One region of the Exiguobacterium sp. H66 genome, then DNA from elsewhere that is predicted to be linked to it. Evidence: riboswitches for the same ligand, from Rfam matches in the RefSeq annotation. Region 1 holds a riboswitch; the other holds the start of a gene.
The links. A riboswitch is a leader RNA that binds a small molecule or an ion and turns the genes downstream of it on or off. The one in region 1 is predicted to bind thiamine pyrophosphate.

Region 1 (3,554 bases):
TCGAATGCATCATACCCTGCTCCAAGTAGGGTCCCGATGAGCGATGCCGTCATACAGCCTGTCCCTGTAATGTGTCCGAGTCGTGGCGTTCCTACGGTTAGTTTTACTTGACGCTTGCCGTCTGTAATGAAATCAACCGGTCCCGTTACGACGAGAGTCGTCCCGAGCCGTCCAGCAAACTCATGGACGACTTGAAAATCTAATGTCTCTCCTGAAGCGACATCGACTCCTTTTGAACGTCCGACTTGACCGATGAGCGTCTTGATTTCAGAGACGTTCCCCTTAATGACCGTAAAATGAATTGCTTCGAGTAACTCTTTCGTGAATTGTGTCCGAAGTGTCGTCGCCCCCATTCCGACTGGATCTAAAATAATCGGTTTCTTCAATCGGTTGGCCGTTTGACCTGCCAACAATTGCGACGCTCGTGAAGCTGCGTTCAATGTCCCGATATTGATAACGACAGCATCTGCATGTCCAACCATTTCCTCGACTTCTAGGATATCTTCCGCCATGACAGGTGAACCCCCGAGCGCAAGGGTCATATTGGCACACTCATTAATCGTGACCGCATTCGTTAAATGATGAATTAATGGTTTTTTATCATGAATGGTTGTAAGCATCCGTTTCCCTCCAAATGTCATAAAAGTGATGTGTCGGTCCGATTCCGTTCCCTAAGGCAAATCCATGCCGGATTGCTTCAGTTACGTACCGTTTAGCATAAATCACGCTATCCTTCAGGGAATCTCCCAGCGCAAGACGTGCCGCAATCGCGGAAGATAATGTACATCCTGTACCATGTGTATGCTGGCGTTTTAATCGTGCCTCCTGAAACAGATGATGCATCCCTTCCGTGTATAAAATATCCGAGGCATCCGTACTTTCGAGATGACCGCCTTTTAACAGGATAGCGATGTCTCGTTTTTGTGCGAATTCCGTCGTCGCCAGCTTCATTTCATCAACTGTCGAAATCGCTTGCCCTAACATGCGTTCCATTTCCGGAATATTCGGGGTCGTCAAGGTTGCAAGCGGCATCAAGTGCTCCATTAATGCTTGTTCAGCATATTTCCTTAACAGGGCATGCCCCCCTTTTGCGACCATCACGGGGTCTAAGACGACTGGTCCCTGATAATGTTTCAAACATTTGGCAATAACTTGAATCGTTTTTTCATTCGAGACCATCCCAATTTTAACGGCATCTACACGAATATCGCTAAAAATCGAGTTCAACTGGGCTTCGACAAGCGTTGGTGATACATCTTCAACTGCTTGTACGCCTAACGTATTTTGCGCTGTGATAGCAGTAATTACACTCATACCGTAAACCCCAAGAGCAGAAAAAGTTTTTAGGTCGGCTTGAATTCCAGCTCCACCACTAGAGTCTGATCCAGCAATCGTCAGTACATGTTTCATCGATAGACCTCACTTTCTATGAGAGCACAAGGAGAAAGCGGAACGAAAAAAAGCGCCGTCCGCTGTAAAAAAGCAGACGACGCCATGAAAAACCAACGAGTGTGGTCACTTATTCATGTCTTCAATCTCAACTTTCCTACGCTGGTATTATCCAGATCAGGTGATAGGGTCGAAAACAGAATGGTTTTCCTCTCAGCCAGATTCCTCCAGCTCCCCTAGTTGCTCATGATTTAAATTTCCCTTTCACTGTAGCATAGCGTCATAAAAAAAACGAGCCGAAGCTCGTTTTTATAAGTATGCTAATGGATTAACTGTATTAGCTGGTCCTGTCGCACTGTATTGGTAACCACCAATATGCAATTCAAAATGAAGATGTGCGCCCGTCGAGTTTCCCGTATTTCCGAGCGTACCGATTTGTTGTCCTTGCGAGACCGTTTGTCCAGCATGAACTGATAATGAATTCATGTGCGCGTAAACTGTTGTATACACTTTCCCATTCAAGAAATGTGAAATCATCACGTGATTTCCGTACGGTCCACCGCTTCCCGCTGTGATGACCGTTCCTGAAGCTGCTGCGACGATTGATGATCCGACTGGCCCTCTAAAGTCGACACCATTATGGAAAGTATACCCATTCGCACCACTCGCTGGTCCGAATCCTTGTGAAACACTTCCTGACGCAGGGCGAACGAACTGCGCCGAACCGCTCGGAACACTAGCGACTGGCGTAGCACTTACGACCTTCTTAGACGTCCCGGCGTTGTTTTTTTCCGCCGCTTTCGCCGCCTTTTCCGCTGCCGCTTTTTCAGCTGCTGCCTTTTCCGCTGCTGCTTTAGCTGCTGCCTTTGCTGCCGCAATCGCACGTTCTTGCGCTTCTAATGTCGCTTGAAGTTCTTTCGCATTCAGAAGTTTTGTCATAAATTTTGTTTTACCTTGACGTAGTTTTTTTAAGGTTGCACTACGCGCTTTCATTTGCTGTTTGAGTTCCTTTTTTTGAACCAAAAGGGCTTCTTTTTCTTTCACTCGCTCTTCCTTTTTATCCACGAGCGTCGCTTTAGCATCCGCTAATTTTTTTTGCGTTTCAAGGTAAGCAGAAATCATCTTGTCATCTTGTTCAGCAATTTTTTTCCCTGCCATCACACGACTAAAGAGATCGCCAAGATCTTTCGAACCAAAAATGACTTCTTCCCATTTAATAGAATTCCCATCATTTTCTTGAAGCACACGAAGGCGGTCTCCTAACAGCTCTTCCTGGCGTTTTAACATTTCTTCATAATGGATAATGTCTGCCTCAAGCTCTTCAATTCGTTCATTCAACTGACGAATCTGTTTATTTTTTTCTGAGACACGAAAAATATTTTCATTGATTGCTGCATCAATCGCATTGATTTGACGTTGCTCTTTTGAAATTTTAGATTCTTGTTTTTTGATTGATTTTTCTAGTTTACGTTGTTCAGCTGCATTATCTGCTTTCTTTTCTTTGATTGTAGCCGCTTGAGTGATTGGGGTGTTCGTCAATAATAACGTCCCTAATAGTACGGTAGAAAATAACTTTTTTAGCATATGTGAGTTCCTCGCTTATGTATGAATTCGATTTTTGAAGTCATGTTTCGTAGTAAAACTATCTGAAATTGATTATAGCACCGTAATAGTTTCAGAAAAATTTCATTTACGTTTCAAATGAAAACGTTATTTTGTAATATAACAACTAATTATTCAAACTGTATAAAAAAAGAACCCCTACAATGTAGAGGTTCTTTTACGATTTTATAACATTGACATAGGATTAACACTATTTGCAGGGCCTGTTCCGCTGTAGATATAACCGCCGACATGAATTTCGAAGTGTAGGTGTGGTCCAGTCGAGTTACCCGTGCTACCAAGTGCACCGATTTGTTGTCCCTGGCTGACACGTTGTCCTGCACGCGCATTCAATGAACTCATGTGCGCGTAAACCGTCGTATACGTTTTTCCGTTCAATTGGTGAGCAATCATGATGTGATTCCCGTAAGGACCACTGCTTGAAGCCGTAATGACAGTTCCTGTTGCTGCTGCGACGATTGGTGTTCCAACCGGTGCACCAAAGTCGATTCCATTATGGAATCCGTACCCATTTTCACCACTTGCTGAGCCGTATCCCTGTG
Region 2 (3,554 bases), on a different contig from region 1:
GACAGGCGGTAAGGACGGCACCGCTTTGTCAAGATCCCAATCAGAACAGTCCTGTTGCAAAAAGAAACTCAGTTGCTTCAAGGCATTCGCGACCGGTAATTTTTCATCCAGTTCGGCTTTCTTCGCCAGCGCCTCTTCCCGTGTTCGACCGACGTATGTAACCAATCCTGGAAAGATTTTAATCTGCCGCTCCGGTGACTCACTTTCTTTGATTTGTTTCTGTAGACTTTCCCGGAATGCTTTCGCTTGCTTTACATTCCACGACACCGAATAGACGGCATCCGCGTGCTTCGATGTAAGTGCAATCCCTTGGGCAGATGCACCCGCCTGCATTGCCACCGGCTTCCCTTGAGGACTACGCGGTGTAGACGAAGGACCTTTTACGTTGAAGTATGTCCCGCTATGATGGATCGGTTGAATCTTTTCAGGATCAATCAACCGGTTGTCCGTCCGGCTCGAAAGGAAATCAGCTCGATCCCAGGATAAAAATAATTTTTCCATTACAGACGCAAATTCATCCGCCTTTTGATACCGTTCGTCCCTTGCAGGGAGCGCATCCATACTATGATTTAACGCTTCCCAGTCCGTCATCGACGTAACCAGGTTCCAGCCGACACGCCCGTTCGTCACGTGATCAAGGCTTAACAGTTGTCTCGCCGCTGTATACGGATTTGAAAACGTACTCGATATCGTTGAAACTAACCCGATATGACGGGTTACTTGAGAAATAGCGGTTAAATTGATTACAGGATCGAGCCAAAAGGCCGGTAGTTCAGTTGCATTTGCAGCAGGAAAAGATTGATTGTCAGCAAAAAATACAGCATCCAGGCAACCCGCTTCCGCTAGTTGAGCCAATCGCTGATAATAACCGCTTTCCCCGATTTCTTCAATCGCAGAATCCGGCATTAACCATGCCGCTTGATGATGGCCACAGCCGTACAATAAAACACCGATGTTTAACTGCTTTGTTTTCGTCATCTTTAGGTCCCTGACTCCTTTCTCCTGAGCGCTGACATCAGTTCATCGTCAATCCGCCATCTACGGTTAGATTTTGACCGGTAATGCCAGAGGCGGCTTCTGACGCTAAAAAGGCGACCAATTGCGCCACCTCTTCCGGCGTCGTCACTCTTTTTAACGGAGTTGATTGGGCAATCAATTCGAATACTTCAGCAGTCGTCACAGCGCTGGCATCCGTCACTTTCAACAAGCCGCCGGAGACGACATTCACGTTTATGCCGTACTGTCCTAGCTCTGATGCAAGATTACGCGTAAAGCCGATCAACCCTGCTTTTGCCGTCGTATATTCGTGATAAGGAACTACCGGGTTTTGATACAGATTCGTGCCGATGCTGATGATGGTGCCGCTATTTCGTTCAATGAACTGCGGCAGGACACTTTGCACGACGTGGAACGCTGCTTTCAACGTGCCATCCAACTGTTTTTGATAATCTTCCCATTCCAAATCGATGAATGATTTTTGAGCGCGTGGATCGAACTTAAAATCGACTAAGGCATTATTGATTACGACATCGATTTGTCCGTAATGAGCTGTCGCTAACTGCATCAATGTCTCGACGTCTTGTCGCTTCGTGACATCCGCATACAGGGCAATGGCATGTTCTGCACCGAGCTCATTTACGAGGTCCTCTGCCGCATCCTTGCTCTTATAATAATTAATCACAACTTTAAACCCGTTGTTCACCAATACTCTTGCAATCGTCGCGCCAAGTCCCCGACTGCTTCCCGTCACTAACACTGTTCTGTTCACTGTCTTCCACTCCTTCATCGTCTTTTGCAACTTAAATAGCGAAGTCGTAAACAAAAAAAGCGCAACTCTCCAAAAGGAAAGTTGCGCACGTCTAAATAATCACATAACAAAAAACCGACAGACTGGTCTTCGCTTGTTTATTAGAGTCTACACTTCCCTACGCTAGTACGAACTAGTTCAGGTTCAAAGGGTTTGAGTATCTACTCATCTCAGTTTAGTAACACCCCTAGTGATTCTATTCAAGTTACCTTCACTTTAGCGGTCTTAGAAATATCTGTCAATAATGACAGGACAGTTTTGTCGGTGTCTCTTTCGATTACGAACGAAAGCCTTGCCTCCGTCGACCGGAAGCAAGGCTCTTTTGATTGCCATGATTTATTTCTCTGTTATACGCCTTCGTAGGCAAGTTCCATGATGTTCCGAAGTTCCGTCACGAGCGGCATTTTCGGATTCGCTGTCGTACATTGATCCTCGAATGCATCGACTGCCATCTTATCGAGTTTTGCTTCAAAGTCGGCTTTTTTGATGCCTTGGGCTTTGAACGACATTTTGATGTTCAACTGTTGTCCGAGTTCTGTGATCGCTTGGATTAGTGATTCGACACCTTGTTCCGTCGTCGCTGCCGGTAGTCCGAGATAACGTGCGATTTCTGCGTACCGTTCATCAGCGATGAATGATTCATATTTCGGGAACGAAGCAAGTTTCGTCGGTTTCGCTGCATTGTAACGGATGACGTGTGGCATCAGAATTGCATTCGTCCGACCGTGTGGCGTGTGGAACTCCCCACCGATTTTGTGTGCGATCGAATGGTTAATCCCGAGGAAGGCATTGGCAAACGCCATTCCGGCCATCGTTGACGCATTGTGAACTTTTTCGCGTGCTTCGGCATCGTCACCATTCGCATAAGCGCGTGGCAAGTAGTCGAAGATCATCTTGATCGCTTTTAGCGCCAGTCCATCCGTATAGTCGTTCGCGAGGACGGAGACGAAGGCTTCTGTCGCATGTGTCAGGACGTCCATTCCGGTGTCCGCCGTGATTGATGCCGGGACCGTCATGACGAATTCCGGATCGATGATCGCGACATCTGGTGTTAACGCATAGTCAGCAATCGGATACTTGACGTTTTTCTCTTTATCCGTGATGACGGTAAACGGTGTGACTTCAGATCCTGTTCCGGACGTCGTCGGAATGGCGACGAACTTCGCTTTGTTACCGAGCGCCGGGAATTTATAGGCCCGTTTCCGGATATCGAGGAACTTTTGACGTAAGTTCGAGAACGTTTCGTTCGGTTGCTCGTAGAAGAGCCACATGCCTTTCGCTGCATCCATCGCTGATCCGCCACCGAGGGCGATGATCAAGTCCGGTTTGAAGTCGCGCATCGCTTGCGCTCCTGTCTGAACCGTTGCAACCGATGGATCCGGTTCGACTTGGTCGAAGATCCGGTAGCTGACGCCTGCCGGTAAGTTGCGGATGACTTTATCCGCGTAGCCGAACTCGACCATCGCTTGATCGGTGACGATCAACGCACGTGAGACATCTTGAATCGATTTCAAGTATTGGACTGAATTTTTTTCAAAGAAAATCTTTTCCGGTACTTTGAACCACTGCATGTTCACGCGTCGTCTCGCCACCTTCTTGACATTGAGTAGATGTTTCGCCGTTACGTTTTCAGAGACGGAGTTTTTCCCGTAAGAGCCGCAACCGAGTGTCAGTGATGGTGTCAATTCGTTATACAGATCACCAATCCCACCGTGTGCTGACGGGCTGTTGACGAGAATCCGGCAGG

Region 2: it holds a riboswitch for thiamine pyrophosphate, as region 1 does, so the genes downstream of both, KNP88_RS09970 (3-oxoacyl-ACP reductase) here and thiD (bifunctional hydroxymethylpyrimidine kinase/phosphomethylpyrimidine kinase) in region 1, are expected to answer to the same signal.

Annotation. Positions count from the first base shown of each region.
Region 1 covers NZ_JACSMQ010000006.1:101,550-105,103, reverse strand. The annotation lists gene thiM (hydroxyethylthiazole kinase) at 1-620, opposite strand, end outside; gene thiD (bifunctional hydroxymethylpyrimidine kinase/phosphomethylpyrimidine kinase) at 601-1,410, opposite strand; TPP riboswitch at 1,527-1,637, opposite strand; gene KNP88_RS11100 (murein hydrolase activator EnvC family protein) at 1,699-2,973, opposite strand; gene KNP88_RS11095 (murein hydrolase activator EnvC family protein) at 3,178-3,554, opposite strand, start outside.
Region 2 covers NZ_JACSMQ010000005.1:119,881-123,434, forward strand. The annotation lists gene KNP88_RS09965 (LLM class flavin-dependent oxidoreductase) at 1-978, opposite strand, end outside; gene KNP88_RS09970 (3-oxoacyl-ACP reductase) at 1,016-1,768, opposite strand; TPP riboswitch at 1,906-2,006, opposite strand; gene adhE (bifunctional acetaldehyde-CoA/alcohol dehydrogenase) at 2,155-3,554, opposite strand, start outside.